One region of the Kitasatospora sp. NPDC090091 genome, then DNA from elsewhere that is predicted to be linked to it. Evidence: riboswitches for the same ligand, from Rfam matches in the RefSeq annotation. Region 1 holds a riboswitch; each other region holds the start of a gene.
What was found. Region 1 has a riboswitch for cyclic di-AMP ahead of ACIPSC_RS13805 (transglycosylase family protein). Riboswitches for the same ligand answer to the same signal wherever they lie in the genome.
Positions count from the first base shown of each region.

Region 1 (5,086 bases):
CGGAGAGCATCATCGCGTCGATCGCGAGATTGGCGTCGAGCGTGACGGTGACCTGGGCCATGGGGACTCCTCCTCGGGTGCGCAGAGCAGCAGCATGCCCGGTGCGGCCCGATTTGACCATGACCGGGCGGGCCCGGCGCCGGGCCCACCGCGCCGCCCGCGCCGGGCCCACCGCGCCCGCCTGCGCCGCCCCGGCCGGGGCTCCCCGTCCGGGTGCCCGCGGGCCGGGGTCCGGCCGGCGGCGGGCAGGCCGAAGCCCCCGGGGAGAGCGACCAGACTCTCCCCGGGGGCTGCGGCGTGTGCGGTGGGTCAGACCCGGCCGGCGAAGTCCGGGGCCCAGTTGGCGACGGTCTGGGTCCGCACGCCCGCGCTCGGGTTGGCAGCCTCGACGTACTTGCCGTCACCGATGTAGAGCGCGACGTGGTAGACGCCGGAGTCCTGGCCGTTGTTGGACCAGAACAGCAGGTCGCCCGGCTTGAGGGCGTCCAGCGACACGTGGGTGCTGGCGGCGGCCTGGTCGGCGGCGACGCGCGGGACGGAGACGCCCGCGGCGCGCAGCGCGGCCTGGGTCAGGCCGGAGCAGTCCCAGCCGCCGTTCCCGGTGCCGCCGTAGACGTAGGCCTGGCCGACCTTCGACAGGGCGAAGGAGACCGCGGCGGCCATGCTGCCGGTGGCGGCCTCGGCCGGCGCCTGGGCCTGGGTCTGGGAGGCCTGGGTGGCGGTCTGCGCGGCCGGCTTGGCGGCGGTGCTGCCCGCGGCCGCGCCGGAGGAGCGGTCGAACCAGTCGAAGCCCTTGCCGGACTCGTCCGAGGCCTGGGTCTTGGCGTGGTCGCCGAGGCTCAGGTGCTGGCCCGGGTAGATGTGGTTCGGGCCGTCGGTCAGGGTGTCGCGGTTGAGCTCGTACAGCCGCTCCCAGCCGCCCTGGACGTGGTGCTTGTCGGCGATGGCGGACAGCCAGTCGCCGGCCGCGACGGTGTAGTCGCCGCCATTCTCCTGCCACTTCTGCGACCAGTCGGACCGCTTCTGGCTCCAGGTCTTGGCGGAGTCGGCGGCGGCCGGGGTCTCGGCCTTCGGGGCGGCGGGCTTGGTGGCGGGGGCCTGGGCGGCCGGCTTGGCGGCCGGGGCCGGGGTCTGCGCGGCCGGCTTGGCGGCGGTGGAGGTGTCGACCGCGGCGGGGGTGCCGCCCTTGGTCAGACCGGCCTGGACGGAGCAGACCGGCCAGGCGCCCGGGCCCTGGACCGCGAGCACCTTCTCGGCGATCGCGATCTGCTGGTCCTTGGTGGCCAGGTCGGCGCGGGCGGCGAAGGCGGTGCCGCCGAACTCGGCCCAGGTGCTGTTGGTGAACTGCAGGCCGCCGTAGAAGCCGTTGCCGGTGTTGATGCTCCAGTTGCCGCTGCTCTCGCACTGGGCGACCTTGTCCCAGGTCGCGACCGAGGCGGCGGAGGCGGAGGTGGTGGTCAGGCAGGGGATGGTGAGGCCGATGCCCGCGACTCCGAGCGCGGCGATGGCGCGGCGGGTACGGCCGGACAGACGGGTGCCGTTGGTGGGCAGCATGAAGATGCGGTCCTCTCCCACGCCTGCGAGGTGAGCTGTCGGATTCGGGCTGGAGTTGCCCGGCCGCGCTGTGGACGCGGCTTCACCCCTAGCCCTGGACCGGTACGAGGACCGGCCCGGGGCGACTTACCTGTGGTTCCCCCGCTCCTGCCGTGGTGCGTTTCTGCGCTGCCAGCACACCCGACGGCAGGACTCGGCGTTGCGGACGGGCTGGGTCCGTGTGGCCACGAACGGGGAGCACGTTAAGCAGACTCAAGTTCAAACCGCAAACATGTGTGACACCCGTCACGGTTTGCGAACCACCTGCCTGTGGCGTGTCCACCATGATCAGAAATGACCGATTTCCGGCAACGCCCGTGCGGGCCGCCGCAACTGCCTATGCTTCAGAACGTCGGGACCGACGGAGCCGTCTGGGGGGAGGGCTACGCAGCGATGGCCATGGACGAGGAGCAGGGCGGCGGACAGCCGGCCGACGGAGCCCGCGGAGCGCATCGCAGGGCAAAGCATCGCAGACCGGACATCCCGCCCGAACGACCCCGAACTCCCGTAAGCCGCCGCACAATGCTGCGCTGGCTCGCCGTCGGCACGGCGTTCGCGGCGATCGGCGGCGAGGAGGTCCTGCGGCGCTCACTGACCGGCTCGGCCGGGCCGACCGCCGGGAGCACCACCACCAGCCTGGCCGACACCGGCGGCGACGGGGGCCCGGAGCACGGCGGCCCGGAGCACGGCCCCGGCGCACCGCCCACGTCCGCCGACGGCGCCGAGGGCGACGCCCCCGCGCCCGGCCAGGGCGGCCGCCGCTGGTCCGACCCGGCCGGCTGGGGCGGCCGGCTCCCCGGACCGCAGAGCGCCGTCCGGATCACCGACCGGGTGCTGCTCGACACCGACGCCGCCGTCGGCTCCCTGCTGGTCGAGCCCGGCGGCTCGCTCACCTTCGCCGCCGACCGCGGCGTCACCCTCAGCTCGGCCGGCAACGTCGAGGTCCGCGGCACCCTCGCCCTCGCCCCCGGCGGCAGCGCCGTGCACACCCTGCGCTTCCCCTCCGTCGACGAGAAGCGCTTCCGGGGCGACGGCATGAACGTGGTCGACACCGACGTCGGCCTCTGGGTCACCGGAGCCGGCTACCTGCGGCTGGACGGCGCCGCCAAGACCGCCTGGGTGCGCGCGGCCGGCGAGCTGCGGGCCGGCGCCACCACCGTCAGCCTCGCCGCGCCGCCCGCGGGTTGGCAGCCCGGTGACGAACTGGCCGTCACCCCGACCGGTCCGCCGGACGAGGAGGGCTTCTCCGCCCGCTACGACCTCGCCGTGGTGCGCTCCGTCAGCGGATCCACCGTCACCCTGGAGGCCCCGCTCCGGTACGCCCACCCCCGGGTCGCCGTCGGCGGCGGCGTCACGGTCGGGGCGGAGGTGCTCAACCTGACCCGCAGCGTCCGGGTCGAGGGCTCCGCCAAGGGCCGCGCCCACGTCCACCTCACCAGCTCCCGCCGGGCCGACGTCCGGCACGCCGCGCTGCGCTGGGTCGGCCCGCGGACCGACACCAGCGAGAGCTGGAAGGGCCCGGACGGTACCGTCCCGGTCACCGCGCCGGTGCTCGGCCGGTACGGGCTCCACTTCCACATGCTCGGCGACGCCACCCGCGGCACCGTGGTCGAGGGCGTGGTGGTGCGCGACGCCGGCAACCACGCGTACGTCCCGCACGCCAGCCACGGCATCACCTTCCGCAGCTGCATCAGCCACGACACCTGGGAGGACGCCTACTGGTGGGACGGCCCGCTGGACACCCGCACCCCGCAACAGCCGTCCGACGACATCGTCTACGAGTCCTGCGTCGCCTCCCGCACCGTGCTGGAGCCCAACCCGCGGGCCTACCGGCTGACCGGCTTCAACCTGGGCGCCGGCACCGGCGGCAAGGCGCTGGACTGCGTGGCCGTCGGCGTCCAGGGCGCCAACGGCGCCTCCGGCTTCGAGTGGCCGGAGAACAGCGAAGGGGTCTGGACCTTCCAGCGCTGTCTGGCCCACAACAACCTGCAGGACGGCATCTTCGTCTGGCTGAACGCCCGGCAGCACCACGTGGTCACCGAGTTCGCGGCCTACCACAACGGCGGCTGGGGCATCGAGCACGGCGCCTACCTCAACGACTTCGACTACACCGCTAGCGTCCTCTACGGCAACGCCGGCGGGGGAGTGGCGCTGCACGCGCTCGGCCGGGAGAAGGGCACCGTCTTCGACGGGCTGCTGATCGACGGCGCCGGGCAGAGCGACTTCGCCGTCTCCACCGCCCACCACGAACTGGCCGGCGAGGCCGTCACCTTCAGCCGCAGCCGGTTCACCGGCTACCGCCGGGCCGGCCTGGCCTTCCGGGCCACGCCCGACGGCAAGCCGGACGACGTCCTGGTGCTGGACTGCGAGTTCGGCGGGAACGAGCTCTGGCTGGACCCGGAGGCCGGGCCGCCGAAGAACGTCCTGCTGCGCCGGGCCGGCCGGGCCGAGGTGCTCCAGGTGCGCCGGGCGGAGGACGGCGGCACCGCGCAGCCGCAGTGGAACGCGAGCAGCACCCCGCTCGCCTCGTTCGCCGCGCAGTCCCGGCCGGTGCAGCTGCCGACGCTGCGGTTCAAGGACGCCGCCGCGCCCACCGGACGGGTCGGCGGCGGCTCCTGATCGTTCCGGCCGCGGGCAGGCCCGCCCGCTCCCCGGCCGCCCACGGCACGCGCGAGGCCCGGAACGCCACCGTTCCGGGCCTCGCACGGCGTTCTGCCGTTCCCGCCTACTCGGCGGCGTGCCGCCCGCCACCGGAGCCCGCGGCGGGCTCCTCGGCGGCCTCCTCGGCCTCGACGACGTGGGCCGGCAGCGCGGCCAGGTAGGTGGAGCCGATCAGCTGGCCGACCGTCGGGTACGCGCCCAGCGGGGCGGCCGACGGGCAGCCGCTCTCCTCGGCGGCCGCGGCGAGCAGCTCGGAGTCGGCCTCCGGGCCGATCACCAGTGGGGCCAGCGCCGGGTTCTGCGCGCCCATCTCCTTGAGGTGCGCGACGGCCTCGGCCACCGAGCCGGGGATGTCGAGCGCGGCGGCGACGACCGGCACGGCGAGGCGGGCCGACAGCAGCACACCGGTGATCCCGGCGGCGGCCGCGGCGTCCTCGCCACCGACGGTGGTGAGCACGACGCCGTCCGCGGCGGTCGCGATGGCGAACAGCCGGGCGCGGTCGGCGCGGGCCAGGCCGGCCTCGGAGAGCCGCACGTGGACGGCCTCGGCCAGCAGCGGGTGCGGGCCCAGCACGTCGGTCACCTGGGCGCCGTACTCGGCGGCCAGCGCGTGCAGCTCGGTCAGGAAGCCGTGCGGCCCCGGCGCCAGCGGCACCACGACCGGCGCGGGCAGGCCGGCCTCGGCGGCCGCGGCCAGCAGCTCGGCGACGGTGCGGTCCTCGGTGGAGGCCTCGCCCCCGGCCTCGCCGGCCGGGAGGTAACCGGCGGCGGTCTGTACGCCGGTCTGCTCGCTGCGCACGATGGAGAGGAGTTCCTCGACCACCGGGCGGGA
Region 1 is NZ_JBIVDY010000007.1:11,815-16,900, reverse strand. It holds gene ACIPSC_RS13810 (hypothetical protein) at 1-61, opposite strand, end outside; gene ACIPSC_RS13805 (transglycosylase family protein) at 310-1,575, opposite strand; cyclic di-AMP (ydaO/yuaA leader) riboswitch at 1,562-1,732, opposite strand; gene ACIPSC_RS13800 (hypothetical protein) at 2,116-4,212, shown strand; gene ACIPSC_RS13795 (hypothetical protein) at 4,319-5,086, opposite strand, start outside.

Region 2 (5,086 bases), on a different contig from region 1:
CCGGCGCAGCGCGTAGCCGAGGTCGGCGGAGCGGTGGTCGCCGAGGGTGAGGGCGGCGTTGCCGATCGGGGTGGCGTCGGCCGGGTCGTCGGCGTCCGCGCGCCGGGTGACGGCCAGTCGGTAGACGGTCCGCTCCTCCCGCAGGGCCTCCTCCAGGTACTGCTCGATCTGGTCGGCGCAGTCCACCAGATCACGCGGTTCGAAGGGGAGGTAGCGGGTGGCCTCCGGATCGCCGAAGACGGCGTGCAGCGCGTCGACGTCTCCGGGGGTGTGGTGGAACTCCCGGAGGGCGAGGCGGGGGCCGGTGAGGCGGACGGGGACCATGGAGGCAGACCCTACCCGCGCTTTCCGGTTACCGTAAGTGACATGGAAGACGATGACCTGCGGCTCGCCCCGCACACCAGGGCCGCCGAGCTGCTCGCCTGGGCGGAGGCCGAGGGCCGCGCGCCGGTGGCCGAGGCCCCGCTGCGGACGGTGCTGGCGCTGCTGGAGCTGGGTGAGGGCAGGATGCGCGACGGCTGGCCGGAGCTGACCTCGGACGCCGTGGAGCAGCTGCTCCACGAGCGGCTCCACCTCTACGTGCAGCCCGACCCGGAGCAGGACCCGCTGGCGTACGGCGAGGCGGTGCGACTGCTGATCGACCACCAGCGGGCTTCGAAGCGGCTGAACGCCAAGCGGCAGGAGCGGCTGCACGCGGAGGCCGAGTGGCAGGGCGAGGTGGCGGCCGGCCTGCTCCGCCGGGCCGATCTGGTGACCTGGCCGCGGCTGTACGCGCTGCTGCTGCACGCGTACGGGGTGGACGTCACCGACGAGGCCGCGGTGTTCGACTGGCTGTCGGGGTTCCGGGAGCTGGCCGAGGAGGACCGGCGGGCCGCGTTCGAGGCGCTGGCGGAGGCCGGCTGGCTGGACGAGGCGGACCCCGCGGGCTGGGGTCCGGGCCGGGTGCTCTCGGTCGGGATGGCCACCGACGGCGCGCGGCGGCTGCTGGAGCACGGGCTGATGCGGCGCAGCTACCGCAACCTGGCGGAGCTGACGGCGCTGGGCCGGCCGATGCCGGACGAGCTGTCCGGGGACTTCGGGGCGTTCGAGGAGGCGGCGGAGTCCGCCGCGCTGGACCTGTTCGGCTCGTGGACGGTGCCGGGGCTGCCGCGGCTGCTGGTGGCGGAGTTCCCGGAGCTGGCCCCGGAGCCGGGCCAGCAGGAGATCGACGCCTACCTGGCCGGTCTGCCGGCCGAACAGGACGCGGCGGAGCAGGACGCGGCGGAGCAGGACCTCACGGAGCAGGACGCGGCCGAGCAGAAGCGCACCGAGTAGCGCGGACGGCGCGCGGAGACGGAAAGGCGCCCCGGCCGGTACATCGGTACCGGCCGGGGCGCCTTCGTCGTGCCGCCCTCACGGGGCGGCCGCCCCCGGGGGGCGAACCGTCAGGGGGTGACGCCGCGCTGCTCGAACCAGCTCTCCGGGTCGACCGGGGCGCCGCCGTCGGGGCGCACCTCCAGGTGCAGGTGCGGGCCGGTGACGTTGCCGGTGGCGCCGACCTTGCCGAGCTGCTGGCCGGGGACGACCTTGCCGGAGCCCTTGATGATCGAGGAGAGGTGGCAGTACCAGATCTCGGTGCCGTCGGGCAGCGTCTCGACGATCCGGTAGCCGTACGAGCCGGCCCAGCCGGCCGAGGTGATGGTGCCCTGGCCGACCGCGTACACCGGGGTGCCGGTGTCGGCGGCGAAGTCCAGTCCGGTGTGCAGGTGGGCCCAGTAGGAGGCGCTCTGGCCGTAGTGGGCGGAGAGGCGGTAGTCGCGCACCGGCAGGTTGATCGCGGCGAGCTTGGCCTTCTCGGCCGCCTCGGCGGCGCGCTTGGCCTCCTGCTGCTGGACGGCGCGCTTGGTCTCGGCCTCCTTGGCGGCCTGCAGGCGGGCGGTCTCCTCGGCGGCGGTGCGCTGGCTGTCGGCCTGCTGCTGGATCCGGGCGGCGAGCGCGAGGCCCGGGTCCGCGGAGAGCGCGACCGGGGCCTCGTCCGGCGCCTCGACGGCGGGCGCGGCGGCCGGGGTGGCGGAGGCGAAACCGGTGGCGCCCAGGGTGGCGGCGACGGCGGTGACGCCGAGCAGCGGGGCGGTCCCGCGGGTCTGACGCGGCATCCGGTGGCGGTTGGTCTCGGCGGGCTGCGGGGCGGCCTCGTCGTCGGACCCGCCGTACTCGCCCAGGTGGGCGGGCGGCCACGGGTGGTCGAGCAGCTGGGTGCCGGCGGAGGAGCCGGGCAGATGTGCCGGAGAGTGCGTCGACGCCACGGAGGCGCGCTCCTTTCCTTCCTTCGCGCCTACCGGGTTAGCTGACGGGTTCGGAGCAGGAAGGTCTCCTACGGCTGGGCCTGGGCCCGGCCGATTCACCCCAAGGAACGTGGTTCCCCGGCTCCCTGGCCTGCCCGGAGGCCGGCCGGCGGGATTAGGCGACGGCGCACGGTGCCGTCTGGGTACGGCGTTGCGGACCGCGCTGCGTTATCAAACGTTAATCCTAGGAGCCCCCGATTCCAAGCCGTCCGCATGGGACGACAGGACACAGCTCGGACACTACGCGATCCGGTGGGCGATTTGGGGCGTTTGACGACAACTGACACTACCGAACGTGATAGGACGTCAACGAACGACCCCGTGTTTGAGTACTTCTACTCATGTGGACCTCGTTCGACGGCGCGCATCCTGGCGCCATGAACGCACCGATGCAGTCACGCACCACGGCCGCGTACTACGTCCAGGCCGTGCTCTCCTTCACCCTCTCCGCCGGCGCCCTCGCGATCGGCATCGCCTACCTCCCGGTGGGCGCCTGGACCCGCGCCTTCCTCGGGGTCGGCCTGCTCTACACCGTCACCTCCGCCTTCACCCTGGCCAAGGTCGTCCGGGACCGGCAGGAGACCAACGAGATCGTCACCCGGGTCGACCAGGCCCGGCTGGAGAAGCTGCTCGCCGAGCACGACCCGTTCAAGGTCGAGGGCGCCTGAGCCGACAGGCCGGGAGAGCGGCAGACCCCCGGACGCGCCAGGGCCGGGGCCCGGGCCGGGACGCGCGACAGGCTGACGCCGATAGCTTGACGGCTAAGGCTATTAGCCTTAGCTTTATGGGTGTCGGCAGCGCCCGCCGACACCCCGTCCCGGCGGACCGCGGAGGCCCTCATGACCGGCACCAGCACCCCCACCACGCTGTTCCTCGACGTCCCCGGCGGCCGGCTGGCCTACGACGACACCGTGCAGGGCGACGGCCTGCCCGTCGTCCTGCTCCCCGGGATGCTCGACAGCCGGGCCGCCTACCGGCACCTGCGCCCGCTGCTGACCGCGGCCGGCCGCCGGGTGATCACCATGGACCTGCGCGGCTTCGGCGAGTCCTCGATCGCCTGGGACGACTACTCGCCGGCCGCCATCGCCACCGACGTGCTCGCCCTGCTCGACCACCTCGGCATCGAGCGGGCCGTGCTGGCCGGCAACTCCTACACCGGCGCCACCGTGGTCAAGGCCGCCGGGGACGCGCCCGAGCGGGTCGCCGGGATCGTCCTGCTGGACGCCTTCGTCGAGAACCTGCCGCCGACCGCCCTGCAGCGCGCGATGTTCGGCGTGATGGGCACCCTGCTGGTGCACTCGCCCGCGTTCTGGGGCCTCTACCACCGGAAGATGGCCTACCCGGGCCCCAAGCCGGCCGACTTCGACGGCTACGTGGACGGCCTGGTCGCCGCGATGCGCACGCCGGGCCGCAAGGCCGCGACCCGCGGCTACGTCCGCGGGGAGTCCGCGCCCGCCGGCTGGACCGCCGCCGTGACCTGCCCGGCGCTGGTCGTCATGGGCAGCAAGGACCCCGACTTCCCGAAGCCGGAGCTGGTCGCGGACCGGCAGGCCGCCGCGCTCAAGGCCCGCAAGGTGATGATCGAGGGGTCGGGCCACTACCCGATGGCCGACCGGCCGCAGGCCACCGCCGACGCGCTGCTGCCCTTCCTCGCCGAGCTCGCCTGAAACCGCCGCCGACCCACCGCGCGGTCCCCGCGCACCACGCCGACCCGGGCGCCCGCGTGCGCCGAACCCCACCCCGGAACCACGGAGGCCGCTCCCCATGCCCCGCGTAGGACTCACCCCCGAGCAGGTCGTCGACCACGCCCTCGCCCTCATCGACGAGCAGGGCGCCGAGGCCCTCACCCTGGCCGCGGTCGCCGCCCGCGCCAAGGTGGCCACGCCCTCGCTGTACAAGCACGTCAGCGGCGGGCTGGCCGAGCTGCGGCGGCTGGTGGCCGTCCGGGTCACCGGCGAGCTGGCCGACCGGCTGGCCGGGGCGGCCGTCGGCCGGGGCGGGGACGACGCCGTCGCGGCGGTCCTGCGCGCCTACCTCGGGTACGCCACCGAGTACCCGCACCGCTACCACGCGCTCCCGCAGGCGCCGCAGCCCGACGACGACCTCGCCCGGGCGGCCGCCCGGCTGGTCGGCGTGATCGTCGCGGTGCTCCGCGGGTACGGGCTGGAGGGCTCCGAGGCGATCCACGCCGCCCGGACCGTCCGCTCGGTGGCGCACGGCTTCGCCTCGCTCTCCATCGGCGGCGCCTTCCAGCTCGCCGAGGACCTCGCCGTCACCGAGGACCGCCTGATCGCCGTACTCACCGGGGGCCTGCGCGCCTGGCCGGCGCCCTGACCCGGGGCCGCCCCGGCGCACCGGAGCGCCGGAGCGGCCCCGGAAACGCCGGAGGGCCCGGAGCGTGATCGCTCCGGGCCCTCCGGCGTGGTGGTGGGCCTAACAGGACTTGAACCTGTGGCCTCTTCCTTATCAGGGAAGCGCTCTAACCGTCTGAGCTATAGGCCCTCGCCGAACCGCCATCCTACTCGACCGCGACGGGTGCCCCGCCACTCGGCAGTCGGACCGACAATCGGGCCGGCGTTCGGGCCGGCAATCGGCCGGCAATCGGAACTGATCGGGACCAATCGGGCAAGACGGGATAGATTGGCCGGCAACAAGGTACGAGGAATCGAGAGCCCGATCCGGCAGAGCCCCACAGGGCGGCGGAAAGGCCATCCCATGGACCTGACCTCGCCGTGGCTTCCCCCCTCCGAGGACGAGAACCG
Region 2 is NZ_JBIVDY010000002.1:570,630-575,715, reverse strand. It holds gene ACIPSC_RS05610 (GNAT family N-acetyltransferase) at 1-324, opposite strand, end outside; gene ACIPSC_RS05605 (hypothetical protein) at 367-1,314, shown strand; gene ACIPSC_RS05600 (M23 family metallopeptidase) at 1,425-2,285, opposite strand; cyclic di-AMP (ydaO/yuaA leader) riboswitch at 2,298-2,456, opposite strand; gene ACIPSC_RS05595 (YiaA/YiaB family inner membrane protein) at 2,702-2,992, shown strand; gene ACIPSC_RS05590 (alpha/beta fold hydrolase) at 3,164-3,991, shown strand; gene ACIPSC_RS05585 (TetR/AcrR family transcriptional regulator) at 4,089-4,658, shown strand; tRNA gene ACIPSC_RS05580 (tRNA-Ile) at 4,750-4,826, opposite strand; gene ACIPSC_RS05575 (SpoIIE family protein phosphatase) at 5,040-5,086, shown strand, end outside.
Region 2: another riboswitch for cyclic di-AMP. It lies ahead of ACIPSC_RS05600 (M23 family metallopeptidase); the one in region 1 lies ahead of ACIPSC_RS13805 (transglycosylase family protein).

Region 3 (5,086 bases), on a different contig from region 1:
CCATCCTGGCCCGCTCCGCCTCGCCCAGGCTGTTGAGCAGCCTCTGCGCCTTGGCCAGCCGCTGCTGGATCTGCTGCTTGCTCTCGGCCAGGGCGCGGCGGGTCTGCTCCAGCTCGGCGAGCTTGGCGGAGGTCTCGGTGCGGCGCTGGTCGAGCCGCCGCTGACGGGCCACCACCTCGCGCAGCGTCTCGCTCTGCCGCTCGGCGGCCTGGTCGAGGGTGCGGGCCGTGGCCAGGTACCCCTCGGGGTCGGTGGCGAGCATCAGCTGGACGGTCTGCGCCATGCCGCCGCCGCGGTACTCGGCGCCGGCCACGGTGGCGAGGTCGCCGCGCAGCTGGTTGAGCTCGTCCTGGGCCACGGCGACCTGCTGCTGGAGGGTGCCGGTCTCGTGCTGCAGCTGCTGCTGCGCCTCCTGCGCCGCATTGACCCGCTCGGAGGCCTGCTCGGCCTCGTCGTACAGCTGCTCCACCTGGGCCTTGACGTCCTTGCGGCTGGCCGGCCCGTCCGGCCCCGGGGCGGCCTGGGCGGTGCCGCCCGTCGCCATCCCGAGCACGGTGGTGGCCGCGGCGGTCAGCACCAGCGCACGGGCGAGGGCGTGCGCCCCCGACAGCGGGGAACGGCGGTGCACGGACATGCGACAGCGGCTCCGATCCTGCGGCCCGGCCCCGCGGCCGCACCGGGGTGGGCGGCTCTCGACGGGAGTCCGGTGGCAGACGTTAGCGAGTCCGGGCAAGCGAGTCCAAACCCCTCCCAACCCGAATATTTGACCCGGAATCGGACACCAGGGCGAGCCGCCGGGAAAGCCGCAGGCCCGGCCTCCCCACCTGGGGAGACCGGGCCTGTCGGAACCGACTGCGGATCAGACGCGCACGATGGACGCCAGCGGCATGTTGGAGACCGCCTCGTAGCGCACCGAGGCACCCGGCTTGGGCGCGTGGAGCACCTGGCCGTTGCCCGCGTAGATCCCCACGTGGTGGGCGTCGCTGTAGAAGATCAGCAGGTCGCCGGGCTGGGCCTGGGAGAGGTCCGAGCCGATCCGGGTGCCGGCGTGGGCCTGCTCCTGCGAGGTGCGCGGCAGCGACACGCCGGCCTGGTTGAACGCCCAGACCATCAGACCCGAGCAGTCGAAGGAGTTCGGGCCCGCGGCGCCGTAGACGTACGGGCTGCCGACCTTGCCGGCGGCGATGGAGAGCGCGGCGGCACCGCGCGAGCTGCCCGCGGCGACCGGCTTGGGGGCCGGAGCGGGGTCCGCGGTCGCAGATCCGGAGCCGGAGCCGGAGCCGGACCCGGAGAGGTCGGTGCGGCTGGTGTCGCGGGAGGCGCGGTCGGCGTCCGCCTTCGCCTTGGCCGCGGCCTTCGCAGCGGCGTCGGCCTTGGCCTGCGCCTCGGCGGCGGCCTTCTCCTCGGCCTCGCGGATCGCGCGGCGCTCCTGCTCGGTCAGCGTGTTGAGCAGGTCCTGGGCCTTCGCCAGCTTGGCCTGGACCTCCTCCTTGGAGGCCTTCAGCTGCTGGGTGGTGGTCTCCAGCTCGCCGAGCTTGGCCTGGGCCTCGTTGCGGTCCTGGTCGAGCCTGCGCTGCTGCTCCTGGAGCTCCTTCAGCGCGCCGGACTGGGTGCTGCTCGCCTGGGTCAGCGCCCCGGCCTGGTTGAGGAAGTTGTCGGGGCTGGACGAGAGCATCAGCTGGACGGTCGACGATATGCCGCCGGTCCGGTACTGCTCGCCGGCGATCTCGGCGAGGCCGCCCTGGGCCTCGGTGACCGCGGCCTGCTGACGGGCCACCTTGTCCTGCAGCTCGCCGACCTGCTTCTGCAGCTCCTGCTGCTTGGCCTGGGCGCCGTTGTACTTCTCGGTCGCGACCTCGGCCTGCTCGTTGAGCTGGTCGACCTGCTCCTTGACCTGGTCCTTGGTCGGCGTCGGGTCGGCGTGGGCACCGGACTGCGCGGAGAGGGCGACGGCTGCGGCGGCGACACCGGTCAGGATCGAGACACGGGCGCGGCCGGCGGGCTTGGGACGACGATGGGACGCCACGAAGGCGGACTCCTTCTTCCTACGTCCGCCTACCGGGTGAGCTGACGGGTTCGGGCCGGAAGAAGGCCCTACGACGCCTCACCGGCCGTTCCACCGGCCGACCTGGCGCCGATTCACCCCGGAGGAACATGGTTCCCCGGCTCCGCTCCACAGCGCCCCCGACTACTGGGCTCCCACTCGGACGGGCCTGCGGCCCGACCCGCTGCTTCGCGAACTCGGCGGTAAACCTCCGCCGCCACCCAGGCTGGGTGATCGACTGTGCGGTGGTTCAAGGCCCGACCCTAGTAACAGAACCGTGATCCGTTCAAATCCTTGTCAGAAAAAAGCCGGAACATCATCCATGTTCATTTGTGAATATGACCGGACGTGATCGGCGCCGTACGCGGAGCTGATCGCTTGTCATCGGAACGGACAGAAACCGCGCCACCCCCGGGATCGGGGGTGGCGCGGATCACAGGTCCGTTCGGGGCCCGCGGGGGGGCCTGCCGGTCCGTCAGACGCGGCGGATGGTGTTGATCGGCATCGCGTCGGCCTTCATCACCTTCACCACGTCACCGGTGTGCGGCGCGTGCACCACCATGCCGTTGCCGATGTACATCCCGACGTGGCTGCGGTCGCTGCGGTAGATGATCAGGTCGCCGGGCTGGGCCTCGGCGAGCGAGGGCACCCGGGTGCCGACGTTGCCCTGCGCCTGCGAGGTGCGCGGCAGCGAGACGCCGGCCTTGCTGTACGCGAAGACCATCAGGCCCGAGCAGTCGAAGGTGCTGGGCCCGGTGGCGCCCCAGACGTACGGGGAGCCCTGCTTGCTCATCGCGATGGAGACGGCCGTGCCGGCGTAGCCGCTCGCCTGCGGCAGGCTGCCGAGGTCCGCGCGCTCGGAGCCGCGCGAGGCACGGTCCTCCGCCTGCTGCGCGGCGCGCAGGGCGGCCCGGTCGGCGGCGCTGAGCGAGTTCAGGAGGTCCTGGGCCTCCTTCAGCTTCTTGTTGACGTCCGTCTTGGACTGGTTGAGGTCCTTGGTGGTGCTGTCCAGCGAGGCGAGGACGGCGGCCGCCTCGGCCTTCTGCTGGTCCAGCCGGCGCTGCTGGTCCTGCAGTCCCTTGAGCGCCTCGGTCTGGCTGGAGGAGGCCTGCTGCACGCTGGAGGCCTTGTCCAGGTAGCCGGACGGGTCGGAGGAGAGCATCAGCTGGACCGACGGGTCGATGCCGCCCGTGCGGTACTGCTCGCCGGCCACCGCGGCCAGCCCGCCCTGAAGCTGGGTCATCTCGTCCTGGCCGCGAGCCACCTGGTCCTGCAGTTGGTCGGCCTGCTTGCGGAGCTGGTCGGCCCGCTCCTTGGCGCCGTTGTACTTCTCGGTGGCCTGCTCGGCCTCCTCCTGCAGCTGGTCGATCTGCGCCTTCACGTCGTCCTTCTTGGGCGACGGGGTGGGCGCGGCGTGGGCGGCGACCTGGGCGGAGAGAGCGACCGCGGTCGCAGCGGCAGCGGTGAGCACGGAGACCCGCGCGCGGCTCGGCTGCTTGGGACGGCGGTGGGAGGCCAAGGGACCGGCTCCTTCTTCCAATGGACTCACCCGATCGAGTGAGAATCCGGAAAATAGGTTTGACGCCAGACCCTAGTGAAGATCCAGGCTTTCCGCCACTCCCCCGATGGCGTGAACTCCGGCCGCCCGCCATGACTTCACGAAATCGTCACACGACCGCAAACCGGGCGCTGAGCAGGCGTCACGCGGGTCTGCCCGGCCACTGCGGAAGCCTACGGCCGGGCCAGCCGGTTCAGCAGCAGCACCGACGCGACGGGGCGCGCGCCCGCCTTCCGCACGCCCTCCGCGACCTCCCGGTCGGTGGAGACCACCACGACCGGACGGCCCTGCGGCTCGGCCCGCACCAGGCGGCGGATCAGCTCGTCGGCAGTCTCCCCGGTCCGGCTGAAGCGCACCCGGACTCCGCGCGGCGGCGCCATGATCACCGGCACGTCCAGGTCCTGCCCGTCGAACACGCAGGTGACCTCCGCCTGCGTGCGCTGCGCCAGCATCGCCAGGCCGCCCAGCAGGCGGATCCGCTGCTGCTCCAGCGGCAGCGTCGGATAGCCGGTCTTGGTCACGTTGTAGCCGTCCACCACCAGGTGCACCTGCGGGATCGCCAGCAGCTGGTCCAGCAGCGCCGGATCGTCCTCGGCCAGGGCACGCCGGGCCACGTCGTGCGGCGAGGCCGAGCCCGGCACCACCGCCTCCACCAGGTCGGCCGGGCGGATCTGGGAGACCGGCAGCGCCAGCTCCCGCTGCAGCCCCTGCGCCGACTGCAGCACGGTGTCCAGCAGCAGCCGCAGCCGCATGTCCTCGACGCTGCGCCCCTCGCGGGCCGAACGGCGGCCCTGCTCCACGGTGGTCTCCAGCTCGGAGATCCGGTGCCGCAGCCGCCGCGCCTCGCTCTCGGCCGCACTGCGCTCGGCGGCGGCCTGCGCCTTCAGCGCATCCAGTTCGGCGGAGACCCGGCGGGTCTCGGCCTGCGCCCGCCGGGTGTCGCTCTCCAGCGACCGCACCTTCCGGCGCAGCGAGTCGCCCTCCTTGCGGACGTCCTCCGACTCGGCCCGGTGCCGGTCCAGGTCGGCGCGGGCGGCGGCCCGCAGCTCGGCCAGCTCCGCCTGCAGCTTCTCCACCAGCTGGGCGGCCTCCGCCACCGCGCCCTCGGCACCGGCCCGTTCGGCCTCCTCGCCGGCCTCGGCCACCAGCCGGCTCCAGCCCGCCGACCGGACCAGGTAGGCGGCGGCGGCGACGTCCATCGGGTCGGCGGCCGCGGGAACGGTGCCCGACTCCAGCGCCCGGACGAGGTCGGGCTGGCCCAGCCGCAGCCGCTCCGCTATCCGCACCCGGAAGGCCGGCTCGGACTCCAGCGCCGCGGCCAGCGCGGTGGCCGCGTACTTGGCCCGCCGGGCCGGGGTGAACTTGGCGTACTGGCGCAGCGACTGCGGCAGCTCACCGGGGGGCAGCCCGCCGAGCGCGTCGGCGGCCAGCCCGACCACCCGGCGGCGCACGCCCTCGGGCAGCGGCCGGTCGAGCTGCTCGGC
Region 3 is NZ_JBIVDY010000001.1:213,952-219,037, reverse strand. It holds gene ACIPSC_RS00980 (NlpC/P60 family protein) at 1-634, opposite strand, end outside; gene ACIPSC_RS00975 (NlpC/P60 family protein) at 860-2,026, opposite strand; cyclic di-AMP (ydaO/yuaA leader) riboswitch at 2,037-2,191, opposite strand; gene ACIPSC_RS00970 (NlpC/P60 family protein) at 2,520-3,563, opposite strand; gene ACIPSC_RS00965 (NYN domain-containing protein) at 3,776-5,086, opposite strand, start outside.
Region 3: another riboswitch for cyclic di-AMP. It lies ahead of ACIPSC_RS00975 (NlpC/P60 family protein); the one in region 1 lies ahead of ACIPSC_RS13805 (transglycosylase family protein).